DNA from 4 places in the Paraburkholderia sp. BL18I3N2 genome. Region 2 is predicted to be linked to each of the others. Evidence: predicted binding sites of a transcription regulator. Region 2 holds the regulator's gene; each other region holds the start of a gene.
The links. Region 2 encodes LexA, which represses DNA repair genes until DNA is damaged. Its sites were predicted from a motif close to ACTGTATNNNNATACAGT; they were not measured.
Positions count from the first base shown of each region.

Region 1: the regulator LexA is predicted to act here: its motif matches at 5,743-5,760, upstream of B0G75_RS30140 (putative DNA modification/repair radical SAM protein).
Region 3: the regulator LexA is predicted to act here: its motif matches at 3,055-3,072, upstream of B0G75_RS18530 (VRR-NUC domain-containing protein).
Region 4: the regulator LexA is predicted to act here: its motif matches at 4,124-4,141, upstream of dinB (DNA polymerase IV).

Region 1 covers NZ_PVNC01000016.1:48,043-55,380, forward strand. Annotated here, with positions in the region: gene B0G75_RS30115 (cupin domain-containing protein) at 1-154, shown strand, start outside; gene B0G75_RS30120 (LysR family transcriptional regulator) at 232-1,266, shown strand; gene B0G75_RS30125 (SDR family oxidoreductase) at 1,536-2,291, shown strand; gene B0G75_RS30130 (Ohr family peroxiredoxin) at 2,315-2,830, shown strand; gene B0G75_RS30135 (UdgX family uracil-DNA binding protein) at 3,037-4,512, opposite strand; gene B0G75_RS30140 (putative DNA modification/repair radical SAM protein) at 4,522-5,730, opposite strand; gene B0G75_RS30145 (2'-5' RNA ligase family protein) at 6,060-6,665, shown strand; gene B0G75_RS30150 (hypothetical protein) at 6,709-6,942, opposite strand; gene B0G75_RS30155 (DnaJ family domain-containing protein) at 7,215-7,338, shown strand, end outside.
Region 2 covers NZ_PVNC01000005.1:412,542-419,879, forward strand. Annotated here, with positions in the region: gene cysT (sulfate ABC transporter permease subunit CysT) at 1-55, opposite strand, end outside; gene B0G75_RS17340 (sulfate ABC transporter substrate-binding protein) at 199-1,239, opposite strand; gene lexA (transcriptional repressor LexA) at 1,554-2,204, shown strand; gene B0G75_RS17350 (hypothetical protein) at 2,298-2,642, shown strand; gene B0G75_RS17355 (DUF2939 domain-containing protein) at 2,749-3,411, shown strand; gene B0G75_RS17360 (universal stress protein) at 3,571-4,035, opposite strand; gene nodI (nodulation factor ABC transporter ATP-binding protein NodI) at 4,324-5,238, shown strand; gene B0G75_RS17370 (ABC transporter permease) at 5,343-6,170, shown strand; gene B0G75_RS17375 (hypothetical protein) at 6,256-6,678, opposite strand; gene B0G75_RS17380 (LysR family transcriptional regulator) at 7,017-7,338, opposite strand, start outside.
Region 3 covers NZ_PVNC01000006.1:160,679-168,016, forward strand. Annotated here, with positions in the region: gene B0G75_RS18515 ((Fe-S)-binding protein) at 191-934, shown strand; gene B0G75_RS18520 (lactate utilization protein B) at 931-2,325, shown strand; gene B0G75_RS18525 (LUD domain-containing protein) at 2,312-2,899, shown strand; gene B0G75_RS18530 (VRR-NUC domain-containing protein) at 3,088-4,971, shown strand; gene B0G75_RS18535 (ATP-dependent DNA helicase) at 4,968-7,232, shown strand.
Region 4 covers NZ_PVNC01000003.1:383,556-390,893, reverse strand. Annotated here, with positions in the region: gene B0G75_RS11460 (efflux transporter outer membrane subunit) at 1-527, shown strand, start outside; gene B0G75_RS11455 (heavy metal response regulator transcription factor) at 640-1,326, shown strand; gene B0G75_RS11450 (heavy metal sensor histidine kinase) at 1,323-2,780, shown strand; gene dinB (DNA polymerase IV) at 2,860-4,005, opposite strand; gene B0G75_RS11440 (aminotransferase class V-fold PLP-dependent enzyme) at 4,279-5,406, shown strand; gene B0G75_RS11435 (nuclear transport factor 2 family protein) at 5,421-5,837, opposite strand; gene B0G75_RS11430 (NADPH-dependent F420 reductase) at 6,028-6,669, opposite strand; gene B0G75_RS11425 (SDR family NAD(P)-dependent oxidoreductase) at 6,699-7,338, opposite strand, start outside.

The DNA.
Region 1 (7,338 bases), on a different contig from region 2:
CAAGGAAGTCACGCTGACACCGGGACAGACGTTCTATGAAGGTCCAAACGATGTTCACACGGTCGGACGCAACGCGAGCCAGACGAAGCCGGCCAGGTTCCTCGTGCTACTGCTGAAGGATAAGGGCGCGCCGGTTCTCGTTCCGGAGAAATAGCCGCCTCTGCGTGCCGCATTCGGTTTAAAAAATGGCGGACCGTGTCACAAACGGGAGCGCTGATACGTCTAGTCGCTATGGACTTTACGAACCGCGCTTCCATGACAGACGACCCATCACGCCGCCGCATCGCCGGCGCCGCCGACCCGTTCGCAAGCAGTTTTGCGACCAGTTACGCCGGCGTCGTTTCTTTTCTCGCCGTTGCCAACGAAGGCAGCTTTGCCCGCGCGGGCGATCGCCTCGGCATCGGGCGGTCCTCCGTTAGCCGCAACGTGCAGAAACTCGAGGCCCTGCTCGACGCGCGCCTCTTTCTACGCACCACGCGCAGCACGTCGTTGACGCGCGAGGGCGAGCTGTTCTACGAAAACTGTCAGCCTGGCATCGAGCGCATCGCCCAGGCGCTGGAAGACATGCGGGAGCTGCGCAACGGGCCGCCGCGCGGCCATCTGCGCATCGTTTCGACACCGGGTTTCGGCCGCAAGATCGTCGCGCCGCTGCTGCGAGGCTTTCACACGCACTATCCCGAGATTGCCCTCGAACTGCTGCTGAACGATCGACCCGCCGACTTCACAGCCGACCGCGTCGACGTTTCGTTTCACGACGGGCGGTTGGAAGACAGCGGGATCGTGGCGCGCCAGCTGATTCCGATGCAGATGCTGGTGTGCGCGTCGCCCGCTTATGCACGACGACACGGGCTGCCACGGCATGTCGACGAACTGGCGGATCATCGCTGCATCAACTTCCTGGCCGCGTCCGGCCGCATCAATGAATGGGAGTTCAAGGTCGACGGTCTTCCGCAGCGTCGCCAGCCCATTGCACAGCACACGTTCAACGACCCGGATCTGATCGTGCAGGCGGTGCTGGACGGGCTGGGCATTGCGCAGTTGCCCGCATATCAGGTGTGCGACCTGCTGGCCGGCGGGCAGTTGCTCAGTTGTCTCGCGCAGCACGCGCCGGAAGATGGCGGCCACTACCTCTGCTATCTCAGCCGCAAGCAGCTTCCCGCACGGGTCCGCGTGTTCGTCGACTATATGACCGAGCACACGCGCGCGCTCGACCTGCAGTGTCTGACGACGATGACAACGCGATCGCCGTTAGCGACGGTCGAGTGACGGCATGTGAATGGCCGTTCCGTTGATTGATGCTCTTCATGCAACACGATGCGTGCCGCTGCGGCTCTACCGCATGACGCGGTGCGTACTTACCATGTTTTCTGTTCGGACGGCACGTGAATCGCGGCAGGTCCGGCAAAGCACCGGCAAATTCATCCGCACCGTTTGTACCGTCTGTACCGTTCGTACCATTCGCGACGCGATGCAAAGCCGGAGTCGAACAATTGGTGGCGGCGCGAGAGCCGCACGTCGCCTCATGGAGAAACATCGTGAAGATCGTCGTGATCGGTGGCACGGGACTCATCGGCAGTAAGGTCGTCAAGAATCTTCGCGCGCGCGGTCATGCGGTCGTTGCCGCGTCGCCCGCTTCTGGCGTGAACACAATCACTGGCGAAGGTCTGAACGAGGCGTTGACGGGCGCCAATGTCGTGGTCGATCTGGCCAATTCGCCGTCGTTCGAAGATGCCGCCGTGCTGGAATTCTTCGAAACAGCCGGACGCAATCTGTTTGCGGCGGAGATTGCCGCTGGCGTTCAGCATCACGTCGCGCTCTCCGTCGTCGGCACCGAGCGGCTCGCGGAAAGCGGCTATTTTCGTGGCAAGATCGCGCAGGAAAAACTGATCCGCGAATCGGGCGTGCCGTACACGATCGTCCATTCGACCCAGTTCTTCGAGTTTCTTGGCGGCATTGCGCAATCGGGTAGCGACGGCCAGACCATACGGCTGTCTCCGGCATTCTTCCAGCCGATCGCGTCGGACGATGTGGCGGCGGCCGTCGCGGACTTTGCCGCCGGCGAACCGCGCAACGGCATCGCTGAGATCGCAGGCCCGGAACGCGTTCGGCTCGCCGATATGGTGCAGCGTTTCCTCCTCGCCACTCACGATTCGCGCAAGGTGATCGAAGACCCGCAAGCCCGCTACTTCGGCGCAAAGTTGCAGGACGACACGCTCGTTCCGGGGGCAAATCCGCGTCTGGGCGCGATGAGCTTCGAGGCGTGGTTCGCCCAGACGCAGGCCGCGAAATAAGCCACGAGCCGCTGAGACGCGCCATGACCCCATTGCGTCCACCGCCGCTGACGCTGCTCGACAAGTATCACGGGCGAGACCCCCTAACGCTGTATTCGACCACCGTCACCGTGACAGGCGGCGACGCGGGTCACGGGCGCGCGTCGGGCATCGCCCGTTCCGACGACGGCAATCTCGTCGTCCACTTGCGATTGCCGGAGGCGCTGGATGGTCCCGGCGACGGCACCAATCCTGAGCAGTTGTTCGCGGCCGGTTACGCGGCCTGCTTTCATGGCGCGCTGAGTCTGCTTGCGGCACGAGCGAGCATTCCAATTCCTGGCGCCTCGGTGCAAGTCACCGTCGATTTTGGCCGCGACCCGGTGGACGGTCTGTTCATCCTGACCGCGCAGACCCGTATCCGCTTGCCCGGTGTCGAGCGGGTCGTCGCCGAGGAACTGGTCCGCAACACCGAACGGTTTTGCCCTTACACGAAGATGGCGCGGCAGGGAATCGCGAATGTCGTTGCGCTGGTGCTGCAGGACGACGCTGGGGAGTCGTAGCGTCGCGTGAGTTTTCGTTGTAAGCCAATTTTGTTTGACAAGGATTTGTCGATTTATTGACTCTGACGGTTCCATAGATCGAATGACCTGAAGTAGCCATCCGCAATAGTTTTCAGATACAACGCTGCTTTACCCGGCAACGTTTTAGCAGGAATGGATTCAGCGGTCTGACAGCGCGGAAGAGGGCGTTGCGGCGTCATTGGTTGTTACTTCTGCTGTTTCATGGTGGTCGGCGTGGCGCATTCGGCCAGCTCGCGCGCCCGGACAAGCGCGTTGCTGATCTCGGCCAATAATTTGTCGCGGTCCGCGTCGGTCTGCTGCCGTATCGCGAACGACGGATGATAGGTGGCGATGCCCCAGCCGCCTTCCACTCTGAACGGCGCTTCGAGATGGTCTCTCAGGCTGACCTTCTCGCGCAGCAAGGCGGTCAGCGCCGTCGCGCCAAGCGTGACAATCACCGCCGGGCGCACTGTGTGCAACTCCCGCTCGAGCCAGTAAGAACACGCTTCGATCTCACGCTGTCCCGGCGTCTTGTGCAGCCGGCGTTTGCCGCGCGGTTCCCATTTGAAATGCTTCACCGCGTTGGTCAGATAAACCTGCTCGCGCGACAGGCCGGCGCGCGTGATCGCGGTCTCCAGCAATTGCCCCGCCGGCCCGACGAACGGCTGACCACTCAGATCCTCCTGATCGCCCGGCTGCTCGCCGATCAGCATGATGCGCGCGTCGCTCGGCCCCGAACTCCCGACCGCTTGCGTCGCATTGCGCCACAGGGCGCAACGCCGGCAGGTATCGAGCGACGAGGGTTGGTCGCGGGCCGGTTGCGCCATGTCCGCTTCGACCGGAATGGTTTTGCCGCCCAGCGCGCCGACGCCGCTCGCCTGCGCCACACGGCGCGCCCCGCTCTTCGCTTCACTGATCATGGCGGGGATCAGATGACCCTCCGGCAAGCCTTTCCAGAAGCGTACCGGCATGTGCTGTTCGAGCGCCGCTTCGTTCAGCCGCGCCGGATTGAACGTGCTGCGGTAGTAGGCGAGCCATAGCGCCTCGGCTTCGTCCGCGGTATCGCAACGATGGTCGCCGGGCAGCGCGTGGCGCTGCTCCAGATGCAGTTGCTCACCGTCCCAGAAGGCCGCGCCGCGCGGCGTGGTGATCATCCAGCTCGCGCGTCCCATGCGTTGCGAAAAGTGTTCCGCGGCCCACGCCAGCACATCGTGCTCGGGCTCGTACCAGGCGATGTATTCGGGTGTCTTCACCGTCGATGCTGACGCCGGCGCCTGCTTGCGAAACCGCACGTAAGCGATCATGTCGTGCTTGGCGCGCCGCACGCTTTTGGCCATGCGGTGGAGGCGTGCGCCATCTTCGTCCGCCGGCGAGGCGACCGCGTGGTCGCCATGGTGCCAGCGCCATAAGACCCTATACAAAAACGCCCAGCGCTGTGACTCGCGGAACAGCGCGGCGTCTTGCAATAGGGCCACAAGTTCCTTCGAAACACGCACGGCGGTGGAGCGAGGCTCTGCATCCTCGGACGTCGCGCCATAGTCGAACAGCGCCTGCTCTTGCGGCGACTCAGGTTCCTGCTTGACGCGCCATTCGATCACCTCCGGTGCCAGGCCTTCGGCTAAAGCGCCGAGCGATGCGGCGCGCCAAGCGAGGAAATGGTCTTCGATAACAATGGAACGCATCGCGACGTTTCACAACAACGCCAGTTGCACCGGGGGCGCCAACACCCGGCGCAAGCGGGCCGACGACGTGTCATGCAGCGCTGCGCGATAGTCTTGCGTCACGACGAACGGCTTGATCTTTTCCAGCGGACAACGCAGTCGCACGAGATCCTCGTAACGCACACGACGCGAACGCCGTAACTCGACCAGGCGTTTCGCGTTGCGCATGCCGATGCCCGGCACGCGCGCGATCATACGCAGCGGCGCGCGGTTCAGGTCGACCGGAAACTGGTCGCGATGCGCCAACGCCCACGCGAGCTTCGGATCGATGTCGAGCGACAGGTTGCCGGGTTGTTCGAACAGTTCGTCCGCGCTGAAGCCGTAGCCGCGCATCAGGAAATCGGCCTGATACAGCCGGTGTTCGCGTAATAACGGCGGCGCCTGAGCCGGCAATGCGGAAGGGCTGTCGGGGATCGGGCTGAAGGCGGAATAGTAGACGCGCTTGAGCCTGTACGCTCCGTAAAGCGTCGCGGCGGTCTGCAAGATCGTGCTGTCGTTCGTCTGATCCGCGCCGACGATCATCTGCGTGCTCTGGCCCGCGGGCGTGAACTTCGGGGCCTTGGCGTCGCTATGGGCTTCTTCCTGCGCAAGGCGGATCGAGCCCATGGCGAGCTTGATAGTGCGGACGTTCTTTTCCGGCGCGAGCCGCGCGAGGCTGCTGTCCGTAGGCAGTTCGATGTTCACGCTCAAACGGTCGGCATAACGCCCGGCTTGCGCAATTAACTGCGGATCGGCATCGGGGATCGTCTTCAGATGAAGATAGCCGCGAAACTGATGATCCTCGCGCAGCGACTGCGCGACGCGCACGAGCTGTTCCATCGTGTAGTTCGACGACCGAATGATTCCGGAACTCAGAAACAGCCCGTCGATGTAATTACGCCGGTAGAAATCCAGCGTCAGCTCGACGACTTCCTCGGGCGTGAAGCGCGCACGCGGCACGTTGCTCGAGCGCCGGTTGACGCAGTACTGGCAGTCATACAAACAGAAATTGGTGAGCAGGATTTTCAGCAGCGAGACGCAGCGCCCGTCAGGCGTGAAACTGTGGCAAATGCCCGCGCCGGTGCTGGCGCCCAGACCGGCAATGCCGCGCGAGCCGCGCTTGGGCGCGCCGCTGCTTGCGCATGACGCGTCGTACTTCGCGGCGTCGGCCAATACTTCCAGCTTTTTGAGCAGTTCCACGTTGCCACCGATACTGTATGAATGTACAGTATCGTACGTGGAGAGACTTGACTGCAAGTGGTTTTTTTAATGGGAAAACGAGCGTTGGCTCGGGGCGTGTCCGGCGAACGAGCGGGGCGCAAGCGCTACAACGTAAATGCGCGTGTGCGGGATTGCGCCGCGTTTTTTGCCTGCAACGCGGCGTTATCTCAAGAGTAACGATCGGTTTGATAAAAGGCGATTGTGGAGCCTCGCACAATCGGGCGGTCGGCATAGATCAGGTACGCGGGTGCGCTCGCACAACGAATGGAGATTCATCGACATGCCGGCTTTATCCGGTCAGGAATGCCATGCCTGAACAACTCTGGCTGTCTGGGCTCGAGGCGCCACCAACGCCGACAGATGGCCTGTTCTTCGCCGTCTTTCCCGATGCGACCACAGCGGCCAGTATCTCGAAGCTCGCGCAAAAGCTTTGCGGCGAGACGCGCGCGCGAAGCAAGCCGCTTGCTGCGGGCCGTCTACATGTCACCTTGCATCACCTGGGAAATTTTGCGGGTGGTTTGCCGCAAGAGCGGGTCGATGCGGCGAGACAGGCAGCCGCGTTGATCAGAATGGAGCCGTTTAGCGTCGAATTCGACACGGCGGTCAGCTTTGCGTCGAAACCGCGACCGGGACCGCTGGTGCTGGGCGGAGGCGAGGGTGTCGCTGGCCTGCACGTACTGCACGACGCCCTGGGCCGTGCGCTGCAGAACGCCGGTTTTGAGGACCGCGCGGTTTCATCCGCGGCGCACTTCACGCCGCATGTCACGCTAGCGTACGGGATGCCGTGGGTCGCGGCACGTCCCGTTGAGCCGGTCTGCTGGAACGTGCGTGAGTTTGCGTTGATGCACAGTTTGCTCGGGCGTACGCGGCATGTCGCGTTGGCTCGCTGGACTTTGGCTGGCGCCGAATCATAGCGCGCGTTGTCTGGGTGAGGGCGGCCTGTCGAAGGGCGCCGAGCTAGAACCGCATGCCGGTCGCGCAACCGCCGGCGAAGCCGCCACCGCTTCCGCCCGCGCCACCGCAGAACACGCCACAACCGGATAGCGCGAGCGCGATAGTGACGGAGGCCAGCGTCGCGCGTAGCCACGTTTTTGGAATGCGTTTGCCGGCATGCTTAAAGTCTGCGGCGAGATGCGGATTGACGCGGGCGTCGAAAGTGATGACGGCGTGGTTGCGGCGTGAAGTGATCATTCGGAATTGCATAACGTTGGTGGCTCTGGGGAGCGGCGAGCGAAGACGCATAAGCGTCGTTCGGTGAAAGTGTTTTGTCAGGTTTTGTCGCAGGAAATGGGACGGCAAGCAGAGCGGCAAAGGCGCGGCCGCGGAATCGCTGAGGCTAGCGCACAACCCTATGCCCTCGAATGCGCAGAAACTGAAAACGTAGGAGGTTTCGTCGGTTCGAGAAGCGGAACGATCGTGCGCGCCCTGATAGAATGCTTGGGCCGCAACGTAGTGGATTGCAGATGAGATTGCTTGATGCGTTAGTCGAACAGCGTATTGCCGCCGCCGCCGCGCGAGGCGAATTCGACGAGTTACCGGGCGCGGGCGCGCCGCTGTCCCTGGAAGACGATGCTCTGGTCCCCCAGG
Region 2 (7,338 bases):
GTGTCAGGCCAAAACCGGGCAACGCGCTCGGTTTTCGGAAGGTCAACGTCGTCATGCTCGTTACTCGTTCAGGTTGATGCTCGTGTTGCCGGCCGCCGGGCCCTGGCGGCCAAAAGCGCGCCCCATGGGGCGCGCTCGGGAGTGACGCGTTGCCGCGCCGTTTTGCCTATGCCGTTGCCGATTCCGGCAGCGGGCGTGTTACTGCGGTTGATAGATCGAATCGAACACGCCGCCGTCGGCAAAGTGCGTCTTCTGCGCGTTGGTCCAGCCGCCGAACGAATCGTCCACCGTGTAGAGCTTCAGCTTCGGAAACTTGGCGGTCAGCTCGGCCGGCACCTTGTTCGAACGCGGACGGTAGAAGTTCTTCGCCGCGATCTCCTGGCCTTGCTCGCTATACAGGAAGTTCAGATACGCTTCGGCGACTTTGCGCGTGCCGTGCTTGTCGACCACCTTGTCCACCACCGCGACCGGCGGTTCAGCCAGAATGCTGACCGACGGCACCACGATCTCAAACTTCTCCGGACCAAATTCCTTCAGCGACAGGAACGCTTCGTTTTCCCACGCGATCAGCACGTCGCCGATACCGCGTTGCACGAAGCTGGTGGTCGCGCCGCGCGCGCCCGAATCCAGCACGCCGGCATTCTTGTACAGCTTGCCGACGAATTCCTTGGCCTTCTGATCATTGCCGCCCGGTTGATGCTCGGCATACGCCCACGCCGCGAGGTAATTCCAGCGCGCGCCGCCCGACGTCTTCGGATTCGGTGTCACGATCGACACGCCCGGCCTGGTCAGATCGTCCCAGTCCTTAATGTGCTTCGGGTTGCCCTTGCGCACCAGAAACACGATCGTCGACGTGTACGGCGACGCGTTGTCCGGCAAGCGCTTCTGCCAGCCCTTGTCGAGCAGCCCCTTGCCGGCCAGTGCGTCGATGTCGTAGGCGAGCGCCAGCGTCACCACGTCGGCCTGCAGGCCGTCGAGCACCGAGCGAGCCTGCGCGCCGGAGCCGCCGTGCGACTGCTTGAAGGTGATCGTCTCGCCCGTCTTCGCCTTCCACTCCTTGCCGAACGCCTGATTGACGTCCTGATACAGCTCGCGCGTCGGGTCGTAGGACACGTTCAGCAGCGTCGTGTCGGCGGCGTGCGCCTGCGCCATCACGCCGAGCGCGCCGGCCGCGCCCAATGCGAGCGCCGCGATCAGTTTCTTCGTCCTGCCTGCCAGCCCCGTACCTTGGTGATTCATGTCAACTTTCTCCGCGTTGTCCGCTGAAACAGCGTGTGGTGTCTTTTCTCGCGTCGCGGTCACGTGCACATGAGCGCCAACTGGGAGGCCAGTCTATCGAAGGGCTTTCATCATTAAAAATAATGTTTCTTCATTCTTTAATACGCAAAAGTGGTAATGACAGCTGGATAAGGCGTTGCGGCGCGAAAACGGGTGTTGGAGCATCGCTCAACGACGCTGGAACGCCACCCTTCACCCCGAACTTAAAGTAAAGCTTGAATTGCGCCGAATACTGTATAAAAATACAGGCACCTGTTCATACATACAGTGGCGCCATGACCAAACTCACCGCACGACAGCAGCAGGTTTTCGATCTGATCCGCAGGGCTATCGAACGTACCGGCTTTCCGCCCACCCGCGCGGAGATCGCCGCCGAACTGGGTTTCAGCTCGGCCAACTCGGCAGAAGAACATTTGCGCGCGCTCGCTCGCAAGGGCGTGATCGAACTCGCGGCCGGCGCATCGCGCGGCATTCGCCTGCTGGCCGGGCCGGAAGACTCGCCGCACCAGTTCACCCTGCCGCACGCCAGCATCATGCAACTGTCGCTGCCGCTGATCGGGCGCGTCGCCGCCGGCAGCCCGATCCTCGCGCAGGAACATATCTCGCAGCACTACGCTTGCGACCCGGCGCTGTTCTCGAGCAAGCCGGATTACCTGCTGAAGGTGCGCGGGCTGTCCATGCGCGACGCGGGCATCTTCGACGGCGACCTGCTCGCGGTGCAAAAGCGCAGCGAAGCGAAAGACGGCCAGATCATCATTGCCCGGCTCGGCGACGACGTTACGGTCAAGCGCCTGAAGCGCCGGCCGAACGGGCTCGAACTGATCGCCGAGAACCCCGATTACGAAAACATCTTCGTTGAAACCGGCAGTGCGGAATTCGCGCTGGAGGGCATCGCCGTGGGGCTGATTCGGCCCGGCGAGTTCTAACCCGCCTGCCCGTTCGACAGAATAAAAAGCCGCGTCAATGTCGCATTAATGTTGCATAGCGCCGCATCAACGTCGCATCGTCTGGAGAGTCTCATGGAACGTCTTGCCCGCCTGCTGCCCTTTCGCCAGTTCGGTCGTCTGCGCCATCTTCGCAAGCTGGTGCCCTGCTCGTTGATCGAGGCGGCCACGCTCAGCACGCCGTCGCTGTTCGACTCGCCCGAGGCTGCGTCGAGCTTGCCGTCATCGTTGCCGGCGTTTGCCCGCGTGTCGTTGAATTCGGGTTTGAATACGGCCGAACCGGCGCGTCGCGCACCGGTGCGGGTCTATCACGGGCCGTCGCGTCTCATCATGGTCGGCACAATGGACGCGGTTTGCCGCATGATCGACCGCTGCATCGCCGATGAAGCGAACGTGCACGGCGCGGTGTTCGAGTCTTGATGTCCAGGCGGTTCTAGAACGGGGCGGCGAGAGATTGCATTGCGTGGGATCGTTTTCGCGTGGCCGCGGTCCACGTTAGATCACACCTGATGGAGAGTCCCACTCGATGGCAGTTCCGAAACGTATCCAACGCGGCAGCAGAGGCAGCGCCACAAAGCCGCTGATCGTCACGCTAGTCGTAATCGCGGTGATCGCCGCACTGGGGTTTGCTTATGCGTCACCGTACATCGCGCTGAACAATCTCAAACGCGCGGCCGATGCGCGCGACGCGCAAACGGTCAACCAGTATGTCGACTTCCCCGCGTTGCGTGAGAGCCTGAAGGAACAGGTCGCCGGCCTGCTGACACGTCGGCTTGGCGCGCATAGTAACGGCAATCCATTGGCCGCCATTGGCGCGATGATCGGCGTCGCATTGATCGGTCCGCTCGTGGATGCGTACGCCACACCGGACGGCGTGGCGGCCTTGCTGAACGGCATGCCGCCGCGCGGCGATCCGGGTGAACGGCCGCCTGCGCCGGCAGCCGCGAACAATGCGCCGGACGCCACCGCGACTGCGGCAGCACCGGCTGCGCCGCCTGCCGGTAACGCGGCGAATGGAAATACCAACGCCACGCCCCCGCAACCGCCGCAAACCACGGCGGGCTACCGCGGCCTCAACGAGTTCGTTGTCACGTACCAACATGGCGCCGGCGACGCGCGTTACTCGGCGATCTTTCAGCGCGAGGGTGTGTTCACGTGGAAGTTCGCCGCGGTCAATCTGAACGAGTGATCGCGGCAGGTCGGCTTTGTTCGGCGCCGATCCTCTGGTCGCGCCAATTGTTCAGCGAGTCGTGCAGCGACTTCGTTATGACGTCGGGGCCACCAGGTAGGTGAGGCCGGAGTACCCGGCCGCCAGTCGACCACCCGCCCTCAGTGACCGACATGCACCTCACGCCGCCGCTTGCTGCTGCTCCTGCGCCGAAGAGCACGCAACCAGAATGCTGCACGAGACACGGTCGAGCAGCGGCGTATTGCCCGCGCCCATCCACCATCGTGACAAACCCGTGCGGCAGCGGTGGCCGACCACCACCAGGTCGACATGCAGTTCATTGGCGAGGTTGGCGATCTCATCGATCGGATGGCCGAATGCGAAATGCCCTTGTGCGGTCACGCCTCGCTCGGTGAGCCAGTCCACGCCTTCCTGCAGAATATCGCGGGCCGTCTTTTCGAAACTGCCGCAGGCCACATCGGTCAGCAGGCCCGCGCTTTGCGCAATGCTCGAACGCATGTCGACCACCGACAGCAAATGCGTTTCCGCTTTCAGATCCAATGCCAGGTCGGCGCCGCAACGTAATGCTTTGCGGCCTTCGCGCGAGCCGTCGTAGCACAGCAGGATTTTCTGGTAGCTCGCCATGATTTTTTCTCCCTTCGCGCGGGACGCGCGATTCTCAATTAATCATGGTGCGCCGCAATTCAGGTTGCAAGGGATGGAAAACGCTAACTGTGCGCTGAGCGCCCCTAACTACGCCCTAAACAGGTGCGCGAGCCGCCGGGAGGGTCTCCGCGCGCCGATGCCGCAGTGCAAGAAACCAGCTTCGGATTGTCGGGGCAAACCAACAGCGTCCCGCCGATGCCCTAGAATAGGCCGCCTCCCCCGGCCACTCACGTCATTCACGTCTTTCCCCGGAGACTCGTTCGATCCATGCCCGAAGCCGCCATCGAATTTCATCAGGTTAAAAAAAGCTACGGCGAGAAAACGGTCGTCGATGGACTGTCGTTTCATGTCAACGCCGGCGAATGCTTCGGCCTGCTCGGCCCGAACGGCGCGGGCAAGACCACCACGCTGCGCATGCTGCTCGGCATTGCAGCGCCCGATGCGGGCACGATCCGTCTGTGCGGCGAGCCGATCCCAGGCCGCGCGCGCGTGGCGCGGGCGCGCGTCGGCGTGGTGCCGCAGTTCGACAATCTCGATCCCGACTTCACGGTGCGTGAGAACCTGCTGGTGTTCGGCCGCTACTTTGGTTTGAGCGCCGCGCAATGCCGTGCCATGGTGCCGTCGCTGCTCGAATTCGCGCGTCTGGAGAGCAAGGCGGACGCGCGCGTGAGCGAGTTGTCCGGCGGCATGAAACGGCGCCTCACGCTGGCGCGTGCGCTCGTCAACGATCCCGATGTGCTGATCATGGACGAACCGACCACCGGCCTCGACCCGCAGGCGCGCCATCTGATCTGGGAGCGGCTGCGCTCGCTGCTCGCGCGCGGCAAGACCATTTTGCTGACCACCCACTTCATGGAAGAAGCCGAACGCCTCTGCCACCGGCTGTGCGTGATCGAAGAAGGACGCAAGATCGCCGAAGGCGCGCCGAGCGCGTTGATCGCGTCCGAGATCGGTTGCGATGTGATCGAGATTTTCGGACCCGACCCGGTGGCGTTGCGCGATGAACTGGCGCCGCTCGTCGAGCGCACCGAGATCAGCGGCGAGACGCTGTTCTGCTACGTCAACGACGCGCAGCCGGTGCATGCGCGGCTCAAGCAGCGCGCGGATCTGCGCTATCTGCATCGACCGGCGAATCTGGAGGATGTGTTCCTGCGGCTCACGGGCCGCGAGATGCAGGATTAAAGCGCATCGTGCGATACCGGCATCGCACGCAACGCGCTGCAACTACAACGACGCCCTGACGGAAACCATGCAGGGACAGGTACGAGACACGCACGAGACACGCAATGGACGCACGCACTTACGATACCCCGGGCGACACGCCATCGAAACAGGAAGCCTTCGGCGCCTTTCCCGCGAACGCGACGAACTGGATCGCCGTGTGGCGCCGCAACTATCTGGTGTGGAAGAAACTCGCGATCGCCTCGATGTTCGGCAACCTGGCCGATCCGATGATCTACCTGTTCGGCCTCGGCTTCGGGCTGGGGCTGATGGTCGGTCATGTCGACGGCGTGTCGTATATCGCGTTTCTCGCGGCAGGCACGGTGGCTTCGAGCGTGATGATGTCGGCGAGTTTCGAGTCGATGTATTCGGGCTTCTCGCGCATGCACGTGCAACGCACCTGGGAAGCGATCATGCATACGCCGCTCACGCTCGGCGACATCGTGCTCGGCGAGGTGATCTGGGCAGCCAGCAAGTCAGTGCTCTCAGGCGCGGCGATCATGCTGGTGGCAGGCGCATTGGGCTACGCGAATTTTCCGTCGATGCTGCTGGCGTTGCCGGTCGTCGTATTGACCGGGCTCGCGTTCGCGAGCATCGCGATGGTCGTGACGGCGCTCGCGCCTTCGTACGACTTCTTCATGTTTTACCAGACGCTGGTGTTGACGCCGATGCTGTTGCTATCCGGCGTGTTCTTTCCGGTCTCGCAACTGCCTGCGGTTACGCGGGGCGCCACGCAGTTGTTGCCGCTGGCGCATGCCGTCGACTTGATGCGGCCGGCCATGCTGGGCCGGCCCGTCGAAAATGCGCTGTTGCATGTGGCCGTGCTGGCGGCGTATGCGCTCGGCGGGTTTATCGTCTCGGCGATTCTGTTTCGCCGCCGGATGATGAAGTAAGTTTTCCGGCCGTCAACCATACGGACCACAGGCGCCGATCACCACGCTCGACGAAACATCAGCGCCTGCCGCGAGTCCGGCTCACTCAGTCTTCGTCATCCGTCCACGGAATGTCCACGTCCGAAATAAACGCCACCGTGGCGAACGGACCACCGTCCTGACGCCCGATCTTGCCGTCTGCGCGCTGCCACTCGACCCGGAACACCGTGCCCGGATCGTCGGAGATCAGGCGAACCGTGCGCACTTCGTCCGGATCGGCTTCTTCGACGGGACCATCGAGCGAGACCTGCAGTTCCTGCGGCCACAGCCCATCGGCCGGATCGTAGATCTTGTCGCCGTCGGGAATCAGGGTGAAGGCTTCCACGCCGATCGTCGCCGAAGCGTCCACGATCATCTTGCCCAACGCGCGCAGCAATGCGGTGGCCCGCGCCGAATTCGCCTGACGGATGGCCAGGTCCCCGCGCGTCAGCGCCTGCTCAAGTTTTGGGTTTGTTTTTTGTTGCGCCATGTCCTGAGTCCTATCGCTCTGTTGTGGATGGCGCGCGAATTCGAGCGCGCGCCGCTCTCCATTTTTCGGGCTGAATCCTACCATTGGTGTCCTCAAAAAGGACTTCCATCGGCGCGTGCACTGCAGCATTGCCAGCCGTGCAGTCCGCGCCCTCAGCCCGCCCCGTCCACCACAGTTTAGGTCGTGATTCGCGATCCGGCTGGGACATTTGCCTTTCAATTCGCAGCGGTTGGGTCGCTAACGCACGCGTGCCGCCCGGTTGTCTCGCCATGCATGGCCGGCCGCAAACATTGTCTTGCCGCCCGGATGCCGAATGGATTTCGCATGCGTTGCCTTTGTCAGCGCATGCTTCTGCCGCGCTTTCGAGCGGCCTTCGAGACCGTCGCATCCGCCGGCTTCGCACCCGCGATTTCCGCGATCAGATGATCCCGGAACGCCCTCACCGACTGTGGCAGTTCACGCCCCGCCATGGTCTGCACCTGGATGCTGCGCTGGCGCATCTGCGGATGCGTCAGCGGCATCACGACGAAACCGTCGCCGGCGTAACGGTCACGCACGGACAGCAGACCCGTGAACATGATCGCGCCGGACTTCTGCGCGTAGCGATACATGGCGCCGCTGTTGTTGCAACTAAGCTCGGGCTCGAGCAGGACGCCTTCG
Region 3 (7,338 bases), on a different contig from region 2:
CCAGCGCGCCATTGACATGCTTTCGCGACTTCCCTTATATTCTTGGTCAGACCAACCTGACCAGTCTGGCTGAAACGGCTGAAACTCTGTCATGTGGCCGTCGCCCATGCCGTGCCACGATCGTTCCGCAACGCGATTCCGCAGTAGAGTAGGTGAATCGCCGGCTGCTGCTTTTTCTTTCAAAGAGCCTATGAAAGTCGCCCTGTTCATCCCGTGTTTCATCGACGCGTTCTATCCCGAAGTAGGGATCGCCACGCTCGAATTGCTCGAACGCTTCGGCATACAGGTCGACTATCCGCAGGAGCAAACCTGCTGCGGCCAGCCGATGGCCAACAGCGGCGCGCATGCCGAGGCGGCCGGCACCGAGCGTGTGTTCGCGCGCAACTTCGCGGGCTACGACTACATCGTCGGGCCGTCGGCGAGCTGCATCCATCACGTGCGCGAGCATTTGACCGCGCTCGAACAAACCGACGAAGTGAAGAAGGTACGCGCGAACGCCTATGAACTCGTCGAGTTTCTGCACGACGTGGTCGGCGCGCGTGAATTTCCCTGGGCCGAGTTTCCGCATCGCGTGGGCTTGCATAACAGTTGCAGCGCGTTGCGGCATCTGAAAGAAGCGTCGATTTCGGAAGTGGCGGGCACGCCGTTTTCGAAGCCGCGCACCTTGCTCGAAGGCGTGAAGGGCATCGAGTTCGTCAAGCCGGCGCGGCCCGACGAATGCTGCGGTTTCGGCGGCACGTTCTCCGTCACCGAAGAGCCAGTGTCGGTACGCATGGGGCAGGACAAGGTGCGCGATCATCTGAACGCGGGCGCCGAATACATCGTCTCGGGCGACATGTCGTGTCTGATGCATCAGCAAGGCTGCGCGGAACGCATGAAAGCCGACGCGCGCTTCATTCATATCGCGCAGGTCCTCAACGGAGCACGCGCATGAGCAACCGGATCGATCACGCGAAAGCCGCGGGCGCTTTCATCGGCAAGACAGAGCACGTGGCGTTTCATGACAAACGTCTGTGGGATTTGCGTGAGAAGCGCGACGTGCAGGCGCACGGCATCGCCGAATGGGAGACGATGCGCGAACTGGCGTCGGGTATCAAGGAACACACGCTGTCGAACCTCTCGCAGTATCTCGAACAGTTCGCGGCGGCCGCCGAGGCCAACGGCGTGACGGTTCACTGGGCCGCTACCGCCGAAGAGCACAACGCGCTCGTGCACCAGATCATGTCGGAGCGCGGCATGACCACGCTCGTCAAAAGCAAGTCGATGCTCACCGACGAATGCAAGATGCGCGAGTATCTCGAACCGCGCGGCATCACGGTGATGGAAACGGACCTGGGCGAACGCATCCAGCAACTCGATCATCAGGACCCGAGCCATATGGTGGTGCCGGCGGTCCACAAACTGCGTGCCGATGTCGCCGAACTGTTCGGCCGCACCATCGGCACCGATCCGAAGAACAGCGACATCCACTATCTCGCGGAAAGCCAGCGGATGAACACGCGGCCGTACTTCGTGCGCGAGAAGACCGCCGGCATGACTGGCTGCAATTTCGCGGTGGCGGAGACCGGCACGGTCGTGGTGTGTACGAACGAAGGCAATGCGGATCTGTCGGCGAATGTGCCGCCTTTGCATATCGCGTCGATTGGAATCGAGAAGCTCATTCCGAAAGTGTCGGACCTCGGCGTGTTCATCCGCATGTTGTCGCGCAGCGCGCTCGGCTCGCCGATCACGCAATACACCTCGCATTTCCGCGCGCCGCGTCCGGGCACGGAGATGCATTTCATCCTCGTCGATCACGGCCGCTCGGAGCGGCTCGCGATGGAGGACTTCTGGTACTCGCTCAAATGCATTCGCTGCGGCGCGTGCATGAATACGTGTCCCGTGTACCGGCGCAGCGGCGGGCTGTCGTACGGCGGCACATACTCGGGACCGATTGGCGCGATCATCAATCCGACTTTCGATCTGAAGCGCTATAGCGCGCTGCCGTTCGCGTCGACGCTCAATGGCAGTTGCACCAACGTGTGTCCGGTGAAAATCAATATTCACGAGCAGATCTACAAGTGGCGCACGGTGATCGCCGAGCGCCATGAAGTGCCGTTCGTGAAGCAGGAAGTGCTGAAGATGGCGGGGCGTTTGCTGGCGAGCCCGACGTTGTATCGCGCGACGGTGTCGTCGATGGGCAGCGCGCTGCGGCGGCTGCCGAATTTCGTGCTGTATAACCCGCTCAATATCTGGGGCAAGCAACGCGAGTTGCCGGAGGCGCCGAAGCTGACCTTCCACGCCTGGTACAAAAAGAATCGTGGAGACGGCAATGGCAACGCGTGAGGCTTTTCTGGACAGGGTTCGCCAAGCACAGCCGCCGTCGCGGCCACGGCCCGAGGTGCCACTTTTCGACGCGGCGGGCGGCGATCTGCGCGCGCGCTTCACGGCGGCCTTGCAGGCGATGGGCGGCACCTGCGTCGAAGCCACGTCCGCGACCGACGTGAGCGGGCTAATTCGCGAACGCTTCGGCGCTGAGGCCTCAGTGGCCTCGGCGGCCACTGAGGTGCCGGGCACGCGCGCGCTCACCGCCGATACGGAACCCGCTTCGTTGCAGGATATCGACGTCGGCGTGGTGCGGGCGCGCTTCGGCGTCGCCGAAACCGGCTCGGTGTGGTTCAGCGAACGGGAGTACGTGGTTAACGCGCTGGGCTACATCGTGCAGCATCTGGTCGTGCTGCTCGATCCGGCGCAATTGATCGACGGTTTGCAGGACGTGTACCGGCGTGACGATTTCCGCGATGCGCGTTACGCGGCGCTCGTCACCGGACCGTCGGCGACGGCGGATATCGAGGGCGTGCTGATTCGCGGCGCGCAAGGCGTGCGTTCGTTGACGGTGGTGTGGCTGGCGGCGCAATGAAAATGCGGTAGCGGCGGCATGATCGAATCGCACACTGCGGCATTCCGTCCGATAAGCCTGCCACTCTGCCGATCGCGGCGGGCGTCTTGGGTCACGTGCGCATGGGGTTCGTCGAAAACGCGGTGGTCGGGCTCGCCACGGATTTTGCTATCATCACTGTATAAACATACAGGTTTCATGAAAGTGCCGTGGCAACAACTGCTTCTCCCTACGCTCTCTACTATCTGCTGAACTTCGAGTGCGCCCTCGCGTGGCTCGCGCAGCGTTACGACGATCTGTTCGACGCACGCGAGCAAGCGTTTCTGCGCGAGTTCGCCGCGTTGCCTCAGTCATCGCGTGCGCTGCTGGTTCGCATGCTGATGCGCAAAGGCACGCTGTTCCGCGCAAGCCGCCTGTCTTACCACGAGATCGGCTGCCCGTTACAGGCGGCCGCGCCGATCGCGGCCCTCGGCTGGGTCGACACCGAACCGAGGCTCACGCTCGACGAACTGTTCGCGGTTACCACGCGTCCCGGGTTGATGGAGATATTCGCGGATGCCATCGCGATGATTCCGGGCGCGCGGAACCTGCGCAAGCCGGATCTGCTGGAAACATTGCGCCCGTTTTATGCAAGCGAAATCGACGAGCAAGACGCCACGGCGCGTCCGCTTTCGGCATGGCATAGCCGAACGGAGGACCGCGTTTTTCACGTGGCGATCGCGCCGCTTTGCGAACGCTTGCGGTTGATGTTCTTCGGCAACTTGCAGCAGGAATGGTCGGAGTTCGTGCTCGCCGATCTCGGTGTATTCCAGTACGAGAACGTGGCGTTCGCGCCTTCGTCGCGCGCGTTTCAGCAGCGCGCGGACGTCGACGTCTATCTCGCGCTGCACGCATGCCGTGAAGCGCTCGAATGCTTGCCCGGTGACGAGACGGAAGCCGTCGCGGTCGAAGAGATCGTCGCCACTGTCGTCGCCATTGAAACTGCCAACCCCTGGCTCGAAACGCGGCGCGCGAAACTGTTGTTCCGCATCGGCTACCTGTGCGAGCGTCGGCAGAACTGGGTGGCCGCGCTCGCCGTTTATGAGCGTTGCGCGTGGCCCGGCGCGCGTCATCGGCGCATGCGGGTGCTGGAACGCAGCGAGCGTTTCGGCGATGCTTTCGCGCTGGCCTCGCAAGCCGCCGCCGCACCGGAGAGCGAAGAAGAGGCGCAACGCGTCGCGCGTATGCTGCCGCGTTTGCAGCGCAAGCGCGGCGAACCGGTCGCGCGCGTGCCTGCCGCTCGCCCGGTCGAGCGCAGCACGCTCGTGTTGCCGCGACCCGAAACGCCGACGCCGGTCGAATACGTGGCCCGCGATCATTTGACATGCGAGAGCGCGCCGGTGCACTACGTCGAGAACGCGCTGATCAACTCGTTGTTCGGGCTATTGTGTTGGGAGCCGGTTTTCGCGGCGTTGCCCGGCGCGTTTTTTCATCCGTTCCAGCGCGGTCCCGCCGATCTGCACGCGCCGGACTTTCATGCGCGCCGCGCTGAGCAGTTCGCCGCGTGTCTCGAACAACTCGATAGCGGTGTCTATCGCGAGACGATCGTGCGGCATCTGCATGGCAAGGCAGGGCTGCAATCGCCGTTCGTGTTCTGGGGGCTGCTCACGCCGGAGCTGGTTGCGTTGGCGCTCGACTGTCTGCCGGCCGCGCATCTGAAGCTGTGGTTCGAACGCTTGCTGCGTGACGTCCGCGGCAATCGCTCCGGTTTGCCGGACCTGATCCGCTTCTGGCCGGCCGAACGCCGCTATGAGTTGATCGAAGTGAAGGGCCCGGGCGACCGCTTGCAGGACAACCAGATTCGCTGGCTCGCGTATTGCGCGCAGCACGGCATGCCGGTGCGCGTGCTCGATGTGCGCTGGGCCGATGAAGCGGTAGTCGCGGAAGGTGGCGCGGCGGAAGCTGCCGCCCAGGCCGCCACCGAGGCCGTCCCTGAGGCCGCCGTCAACTTTACTGTCGAGGTCGCTGCCGAGGCCTCCACCAACGCCACTATCGAGGTCGCCACCAAGCCCGCCACAAACACCATCACCCCAACCACCGAGGCCCGCGCATGACCTACGTGGTCGCTGTGCGAGCGATGTGCGAGTTCACCGCGAGGCGTGGCGATCTGGATCTGCGCTTCACGCCTGCACCGACCTCGCTCGAAGGCATGGCGGGCCACGTGACCGTCGCCGGCCGGCGCGCGAGCGGCTATGAAACCGAGATCACGCTGACCGGCACGCACCGCAATCTGACCGTGCGCGGGCGCGCCGACGGCTACGATCCCGTCGCGAACCGCGTGAAAGAGGTCAAGACGCATCGCGGCGATCTCGAACGCATGCCGGCCAATCATCGCACGCTGCACTGGGCGCAGGCGCTCGTCTACGGTCATCTGCTGTGCCGGACGCGGGAGCTAACGGAGCTGACCGTAGCGCTGGTGTACTTCGATATCGGCACGCAGAAAGAGGTACTGCTGACGCAAACGCACACCGCGCGCGACCTGGAAATTTTCTTCGTCGAGCAATGCGAATGCTTTCTCGATTGGGCGGTGCAGGAAGAAGCGCATCGGGCCGAGCGCAACGCGGCGCTCGGCGCGCTGCAGTTTCCGCACGGGCAGTTTCGCAGTGGGCAGCGCGAGCTGGCGGTGTCGGTGTATCGCGCGGCGCGCGACGGCAAGCCTTTGATGGCGCAGGCGCCGACCGGCATCGGCAAAACGCTCGCGACGATTTTCCCCTTGCTCAAGGCGTGCGCTGCGGACCAGATCGAGCGGATATTCTTTCTGACCGCCAAGACGCCGGGCCGCGCGCTGGCATTGGACGCGATCGAAACACTCCATCAAGGCGCCACGCGTCTGCCGTTAAGAACCCTCGAACTGGTCGCGCGCGACAAAGCCTGCGAGCATCCCGACAAAGCCTGCAACGGCGAATCCTGTCCGCTTGCGCGCGGCTTCTACGACCGGCTCGACGCGGCCCGCAGCGCGGCGCTGGCCGGTCCGCGCCTCGACCGCGCGGCGGTGCGCGAAGCGGCGCTCGCCAACGAGGTCTGTCCATACTATCTCGCACAGGAACTGGCGCGTTGGGCCGACGTGGTGGTCGGCGATTACAACTACTACTACGACAGCAGCGCGATGCTGTACGCGCTTACGCAGATCAACCAGTGGCGCGTCGGCGTGCTGGTGGACGAGGCGCACAATCTGCTCGACCGCGCGCGGCGCATGTACAGCGCGTCGCTCGATCAGGCCGCGTTCCGGCTCGCGCGCAAGACGGCGCCGGCCACCTTGCGCAAGCCGCTCGAGCGGCTGCAACGCGAGTGGAGCGCCGTCAAGCGCGCGCAGACCGCGACCTATCAGGTTTATGCCGAGGTCCCCCGTAAACTGCTCTCGGCCGCGCAGAATCTGATCGGCGCCGTCACCGATCAACTGGCGGAAGCACCGCTGACCATCGACGAAGCGTCGCTGCGTTTTTTCTTCGACGCGATGCATTTCGTCGCGCTGGCCGAGCAGTTCGGCGAGCATTCGATCTTCGATATCACGCTCGCCACAGACCGTTACGCGCCGCGCGACAAAACGAATGCCACGCTGTGCGTTCGCAACGTGATTCCCGCGCCGTTTCTCGCGCCTCGCTACGCGGCCGCGCGCACCACGGTGATGTTCTCCGGCACGCTCAACCCGCATCATTTCTATCGCGACACGCTGGGCCTGCCCGAAAAGACCCAATGGCTCGACGTGGAAGGGCCCTTTCGCGCCGAGCAGTTGCAGGTGCGCGTGGCCGGCAACGTATCGACGCGTTGGCGCGACCGCGAGCGTTCCCTCATGCCGATCGTCGATCTGATCGCGAAGCAATACGCGGCGCAGCCGGGCAACTATCTGGGCTTTCTGAGCAGCTTCGAGTATCTGCAGCGCGTGGTCGCGCTGATGCGCGAGCGGCATCCGGAGTTGCCGGTCTGGGCGCAGGAACCCGGCATGGACGAAACGGCGCGCGACGCTTTTCTCGCGCGCTTTCGCACCATGGACCAGGGCGTGGGCTTCGCGGTGCTCGGCGGCGCGTTTTCGGAAGGCGTCGATCTGGTCGGCCAGCAATTGATCGGCGCGTTTATCGCCACGCTCGGTTTGCCGCAGATGAACGAGATCAACGAACAGATGCGTCGCACGATGGAGACGAGGTTCGGCAACGGCTACGACTACATGTATCTGTACCCAGGCTTGCAGAAGGTGGTGCAGGCGGCCGGGCGCGTGATTCGCACGGAGCAGGACCAGGGCGTGGTGCATCTGATCGACGACCGTTATCGGCGGCCGGAAGTGCGGCGCTTGCTGCCGCGCTGGTGGGACGTGCAATAGCGGGGGAGCACGGGGCTTCGTCAGTGCGCCTCTTTACCTCCCGGGTAATCGACGTGCCTACTGCCGCCCGGCACAGTGGTGGCACGGCATCACGATTCCCACTTGA
Region 4 (7,338 bases), on a different contig from region 2:
TGGCGCCGAGCATCGGTTGGGAAAGCACGCAGTTCGCCAGTCTGCTGAGCGCGCCGACGCTGATGTGGACGCTCGGCGCGGCCGTCGGCCAGGTGCTGTTCGACGGCGGCCGCCGCGCGGCCAACGTGAAGTTTGCAAGCGAAGGCTACAAGGCCACCGAGGCGAACTATCGCCAGACCGTGCTCACCGCGTTCCAGCAGGTGCAGGACGGCATCACCGGACTCTCCGTGCTGGACGGCGCGGCGAAGCAGTCGAGCGAGGCCGTCACGGATGCGCGGCATCTGCTGGCGCTCGCCAACGACCGCTATTCGGGCGGCCTCGTCGCTTACCTCGACGTGATCACCGCGCAGCAGTCGCTGCTCACCAGCGAGCGCCAGGACGTGCAGATTCACGGCCAGCAGATGACGCTGTCGGTCTCGCTCGTGAAGGCGCTCGGCGGCGGCTGGGACGTCGGTGCGGACATGTCGAATACGCCCGCGAGCGCGCAGCCCAACGACACGAAGGAGGCGATGGCTCCCGCGCGGTGAGCTGGCAGATCATGAAGCAGCAGGGCAGCAACAGGGGCAGCAGCGGAAGCACGCGGCGGTGCGCAAGACGATTGCAAGGCGTTTCGTATAATGCACATACAAGGGGACGCGCATGAAATTGCTGATTGTTGAAGACGAGCACAAGGTGGTGGACTACCTGCGCTCCGGTTTGACAGAGCAGGGGTGGGTCGTCGACGTCGCGCTCGACGGCGAGGAGGGCATGCATCTGGCCACCGAATTCGATTACGACGTGATCGTTCTCGACGTGATGCTGCCCAAGCGCGACGGCTTCAGCGTGCTGAAAGCGCTGCGTATGCGCAAGTCCACGCCGGTCATCATGCTCACCGCGCGCGATCACGTGAACGATCGCGTGCGCGGCCTGCGCGAAGGCGCGGACGACTACCTCACCAAACCCTTTTCGTTTCTCGAACTGGTCGAGCGGCTCCATGCACTCGCGCGCCGCACGCGCTCGCAGGAGTCGACGCTGATTTCCGTCGGCGATCTGTTCGTCGATCTGATCGGCCGGCGCGCGACCCGCGACGGTGTGCGCCTCGATCTCACCGCGAAGGAATTCCAACTGCTCAGCGTGCTCGCGCGCCGGCAAGGCGACATTCTGTCGAAGACCGCGATTACCGAACTCGTCTGGGACGTCAACTTCGACAGTCATACCAACGTGGTCGAGACCGCGATCAAACGATTGCGCGCCAAGCTCGACGGCCCGTTCCCCTCGAAACTGCTGCATACCGTGCGCGGCATGGGATACGTGCTCGAAGTGCGCGAAGAGGCGGAGCAGTCATGAATCGCTCGATTGCCCGGCGCCTCGCATTGATGTTCGCGTTCGTCGCGCTGTTCGTGTTCACGCTGGTCGGCACGGGGCTTTTTCTGGTGCTGCGCACGCAGCTCGAACATCATCTGCGCGAGTCGCTCGACGACCGCACGCAAATCGCGCGCATCATCGTGTATCACGCCGTGACGCCGGAGAAGTGGCGCATGGCGCGGGAAAAACTCACCGACATGACACCGCACGACGGCAGCACGGTGTATGCGGTGTCGAGCACCGATCCGTATTTCCATTACGGCACACCGGTCGACGGCACGGTGGTCACGAACTGGGCGGACGGTTATTCGCGCGTGACGCCGGCTGGCGGCGGCCAGGACATGCTGACCTCCACGGCGACGCTCCCGGCTTACGGCGCGCGTCCGGCGGTGCAATTGCAAGTGGCCGTGAGCTATTCGCCCAATGTGCGCACCATGCGCGTGTTCGCCCTGGCGCTTGCCGCGTTGTCGGCGCTCGGCAGTCTCGCCGTGCTGTTGCTCAGCTATTCGGTCACGCGGCTCGGCCTCGCGCCGCTCACGCGCCTCACGCGCGACGCTTCCGCTGTGAGTCCAGATAACCGCTCGCAGCGTCTGAATACGGCCTCGCTGCCGCTCGAACTGAACGACCTGGCCAACTCCTTCAATGGCGCGCTGGAGCGCCTCGACGGCGCGTATGGCCGCCTCGAATCGTTCAATGCGGACGTGGCCCACGAACTGCGTACGCCGGTGACGATTCTGATCGGCCAGACAGAAGTGGCGTTGACACGCAATCGCTCGGTCGACGATCTGCGCCATACGTTGCAATCGAATCTCGAAGAGTATGAGCGCATGCGGGCGATCATCAACGACATGCTGTTCCTCGCTCGCGCCGATCAGGGCGAACGTGCGACGGGCCTCGTCGACGTGTCGCTGGCCGCGGAAGTCGCGCATACGCTGGAGTTTCTGGAGATACCGCTCGAAGAAGCGCGGGTGCGTGCTCAATTGCGCGGCGACGCCATGGCGCGCGTGAATCGCTCGCTGTTTGGCCGCGCCTGCACGAATCTGTTGATGAACGCTATCCAGCATTGCGAGCCGGGTGCAGAGATCAGCGTGACGATCGTGAGTGAGGAAGACCAGGTGCGCGTCGCGGTGGCCAATCCCGGTGAGCCGATCTCGCCAGATGTGCTTCAACATCTGTTCGACCGGTTCTATCGCGCGGAAGTCTCGCGCACGAATAGCCGCGAAAACCACGGCTTGGGTCTTGCGATCGTGAAGGCGATCGCGGAGATGCATCGCGGCAGCGTGTCGGCGCAAAGCGCGCACGGCATCAACACCTTTGTGTTTTCGGTCGCGGCGGTTTCGCCAATGGAAGCCGGCGTGCCGGCAGCGCGCTCGAACCCGAGTGCGGCTGCTGACGGAAGCGGTTATTCGTCGCTGGCGAAGAGCAAGTCGGCCTGAACCGGCAGACGCCGCAGCGGCGTTCGAAGGTCGTCTCGAGGCTCATCGAGACACATTTGCACGGCTGCCGGCACGTGCACTAAAAATCCAGCGTGAACTGAGCCGGCGCGTCGCTCTCCGTCGCTCCCGCACGCTGGAGGCCGCCCGCCTTGACGCCCAGCAGCCTGATGGATTTAACAAGGTCGACCCGTTTCAGACACTGGGTGGCCGCGTGACGCAGTGCCTTAGCGTCCGCGACGGGTTCCGGGAGCGTCACGTCACGCGTTACCGTCTGAAAGTCGTTGAAGCGAAGCTTGATCCCGATCCTGCGCGCGAGATAGCCTTTACGCTGCAAATCCAGCGCCACCTGTTCGCATAAACGGGTAAAGGCGGCACCGAGTTCCTGCCTGTGTCGTACGGCGTGCAGGTCTTGCTCGAAGGTGGTCTCCCGGCTCATGGAGACAGGCTCGCTATGAGTCACCACGGGCCTGTCATCGAGCCCATGGGAAACTCTGCGAAGCCATGACCCATAGCTGCGTCCGAACTGTTCGATCAGCCATTGCTCGCTGCATGCGGCAATTTCGCCGATGGTCGTTATTCCTAGAGACGTCAGCCTGGCGTTGGCCTTGGGCCCAATGCCGTTGATTTTTCTGGCAGCCATGGGCCAGATCCTGGCTTGCAAATCTTCAAGCCGCAAGATCGTGATTCCGTCTGGCTTTTGCATGTCCGAACAGAGTTTTGCCAGGAGCTTATTGGGCGCAATGCCAACCGAACAGGTGAGATTGGTTGCCTCGAAGACGGCGGATTTCAGGTTGCGTGCAATTTGCTCCGATTCGTCATTCAGGAGCGATACGTCGGCGTAGACCTCGTCGATTCCCACGTCCTCGATTGTCGGACTTACGGACCGAATTGCGTCCTTGAACAGGCGTGAGTACGTTCGATAGAGATCAAAGTTCACCGGAAGGAGAATGGCATCCGGCGCTAGCCGGGCCGCCTGCATCGTGGGCATGCCGGAATGAACTCCAAGCGCCCGTGCTTCGTAGGTTGCGGTCGTCAGGACGCCTCTGCCCGCATAGTCGCGTAACCGCGCGAATTCACGCGTGCCGTCCGCGTTGGTTCGGGGCGCGTCCGAACGACGGCCGGCAACCACCATGGCTTGGCCTCGCAGTTCCGGATACTGCGAAAGTTCACAGGACGCAAAGAACGCGTCCATGTCAATGTGGGCTATGCGCCTATCATCTGGCATGCCTTGATACTCAAAAATAGCGTTCACTGTCTAGTCTTGGCCACACGGCGCTTATCGGAGCCCGTAGTGATGAACGTCGATATCGCGAGAAATCGCGTTCTGCGGCGCAAATACCCAGACTGTACATTCATACAGTGTTTTTGTCAGGTCGTGGACCCCGGGAAACTGGGTTCCGCTGCGATCCCGAATGCAAAATGCTTTTTACCTCGGCCACAGGTAGCTTTCGTTAGAATCTGTTTTGATCCTTATATCGTCTAAAACCGGAGACAAAACGTGCCAGGCTTACTTCCCGATGTCGACCCCGAGGGACTCCTCGAATATTCAGTCGTTTACACCGACCGATCCATCAATCACATGTCGCAGCTCTTTCAAGGAGTCATGCGTGATATTTCCGATTCTCTGAAGAAGGTCTACAACGCGAAGTCGGCTGTAGTCGTCCCGGGCAGCGGCACTTTCGGCATGGAAGCGGTTGCCCGGCAGTTCGCGACGAACAGGAAGTGTCTCGTCATCCGCAATGGCTGGTTCAGTTTTCGCTGGTCGCAGATTTTCGACATGGGCGGCATTCCCTCTGAAGCGATCGTGCTGAAGGCGCGCCCGGTCGAACAGGGGAGACAGGCCGCGTATGCGCCGCCGCCGATCGAAGAGGTGGTCGCTGCGATCAGGGAAAACAAGCCGGATCTGGTGTTTGCGCCGCATGTCGAAACCGCATCGGGGATCATGCTGCCGGACGCTTATATACGCGCGGTGGCCGACGCGGTGCATGCGGTCGGCGGCATGTTCGTACTGGATTGCATTGCCTCCGGCACGGTCTGGGTCGACATGCAGGCGAGCGGCGTCGACGTCCTGATCAGCGCGCCGCAAAAGGGATGGAGCGCGTCACCGTGCTGCGGGCTGGTCATGCTTAGCCCGCTTGCCCGCGAAAGAATCGATGCAACGACGAGCACCAGCTTCGCTTGCGATCTTCGCAAATGGCTGCAGATCATGGAAGCGTATGAGAACGGCGGGTTCGCGTACCACGCAACGATGCCCACGGACGGTCTCGCTACATTGCGTGACGTCATGAAGGAGACCGAGGCATACGGCTTCGATAAAGTGAGAACGGAGCAGCTTGAACTCGGCAAGCGCGTTCGCTCACTCCTTGCGGACAAGGGTTTCAGAAGCGTGGCGGCCCAAGGTTTCGAGGCTCCGGGCGTTGTTGTCAGCTACACGGACGATGATGGGATTCGATCCGGCAAGAAGTTCGCTGATGCAGGGTTGCAGGTCGCGGCTGGCGTTCCGCTTCAATGCGACGAGCCTGAGGATTTCAAGACCTTCCGTATTGGGTTATTTGGCCTGGACAAACTGCATGATGTGGAAGGTGCGGTGCAGAGGCTCGCGAAGGCGGTGGGCAGTATTGTTTAGTCCATCCAGATGGTTCAGGGATTGGGGTTCGCGTCCCTCCCGGAGGCCCGCGCCAGTGCTTGCGTGTCGATATATTCGCGGATATTCGTCAGTTTGCCGTTTCGAACGGTAATGGCGAATACCCAGTCGTCCTTGAACGTCCTGTTCGTGGTTTTGATTTTCCCGATAGCGACGCCGACGACCAGAACCCGGTCTCCCTGCGCCACGAATTCGGGGGGCTCTGGGTATGTCGTTTCCACCTCGTCGGAAGCCTTCTGAAGCACTTTCGCCAATCCCGCGTGCCCGCGGTGCGTGCCGGCCAGCGGCCAGTCTTCGCCCGGAATGATCCACTCAATATCTTCGGCAACCAGCGCCAGCACGCCTTGCTTGTCGCCGCTACCTATCGCTGCAAAGAAATCCTTTACGATCTGAATATTCTCTTCGGCGCTCATTGAATCTCTCCATTTCCTTTTATCGGATCGTGTCCGATCTAGTCGGCTACCTTGTGGATTTGCCGGCGAGGGCATCGCGCCAGATGAGCGGAGCGCGGCTTACCGCCGGCGCCGCGCTCGCTTCAATCAAACTGTGGCTGGCTCTTTGTCCACGAAGCAGGATCGCATCGAAACTTGCGACCACGACTCATCAGTCGAACTTGACCAGGTCCTTAAAGATCAGTTGACCCCAGCTATTTCCCCGCGCCTGCACAAGCAGTCCACCTTCCGAAAGGCCGCCGAGTTTGATCGGCGCGAAACCGAGATTTTCCGCAAGCGCACCAATCTCTTCTGCGGCGCCATCATCATCACTCGCCAGGAACACGACTCTCCTGCCACCATGTACGGCCGGATCCTGTCCAAGCACGGCAGCGCCCAAATGATTGAAGCCCTTGACCAGCCTGCCACCAGTGAACGTCTGCGCGACGACCCTGGAAGAAGGTTGTCCCCCCAGTTCCTCAGGGGACACGCCGTAGGCATTGGTCACATCGACGATAGTCTTCCCCTGCCAGGTGGACAGCGCCTTCGCGACATCCTGGTGCGACTTGAAACCGACAGCCAAAAAGACGATGTCCGCCTTGACCGCTTCCGCCAGTTTTTTGGGAATGATCTCGGGTCCGATCGCGGCCGCGGCGGATGCAAAGCTTTCCGGGTCGCGAGTGGTTGCAACGGACACTTCGATGCCTCTTCGGGCAAACGCCTTGGCAAGCGCCTGGCCGATCTTGCCGAAGCCAATAATTGCGTAGCTCATATATCTTCCCTTGGTGTGCGACGCCCTACGGGCTCCGAATATCGAATGGAGTGACCGGCGGGCGTAGCGTGTCAGAGTTGCGCCAGGCCGCCGTCAACGGCAACCTCGCTAGCAGTCATGAAGCTGCTGTCCGGCGACGCGAGAAAGGCGGCGGCCGCTGCGATCTCTGCCGGATCGGCCATGCGCTGGAGCGGAGTCATCGAGGCGAAGACCTTTTGGCCTTCCTCGCCTAGCGCTTCCTTCGCGAGTTCGGTCGCCGTCGCCCCGGGTGACAGCACGTTGACCCGGATGCCGGTGCCCTTCAACTCCTCCGCCCAGGTCCGTGCGAGGTTGCGCACTGCCGCCTTGCTCGCGCTGTAGGCGCTCATTGCCGGGGCGCCCGTGGTACCGGCGCTCGATCCGGTCAGGATTATCGAACCACCGTTGCCCATCAGCGGCAGCGCCTGCTGTACCGTGAAGATCGTACCCTTCACGTTGGTGTCGAAAGTTTCGTCGATGTGCACGGCGGTGATCTTGCCTAGCGCAAGCAGGCCTCCCGTCCCGGCATTGGCGAAAACGACGTCGAGGGTTCCGCGCTCGGCCTTCACCGCCGCGTAGAGTCGGTCGAGGTCGGCCAGATCGGAGACCGAGCCCTTCACCGCGCGGGCATTGGGCCCGAGCTCGGCAACAGCGGCGTCGAGTGCTTCCTGCCGCCGGCCGAAGATGAAGACA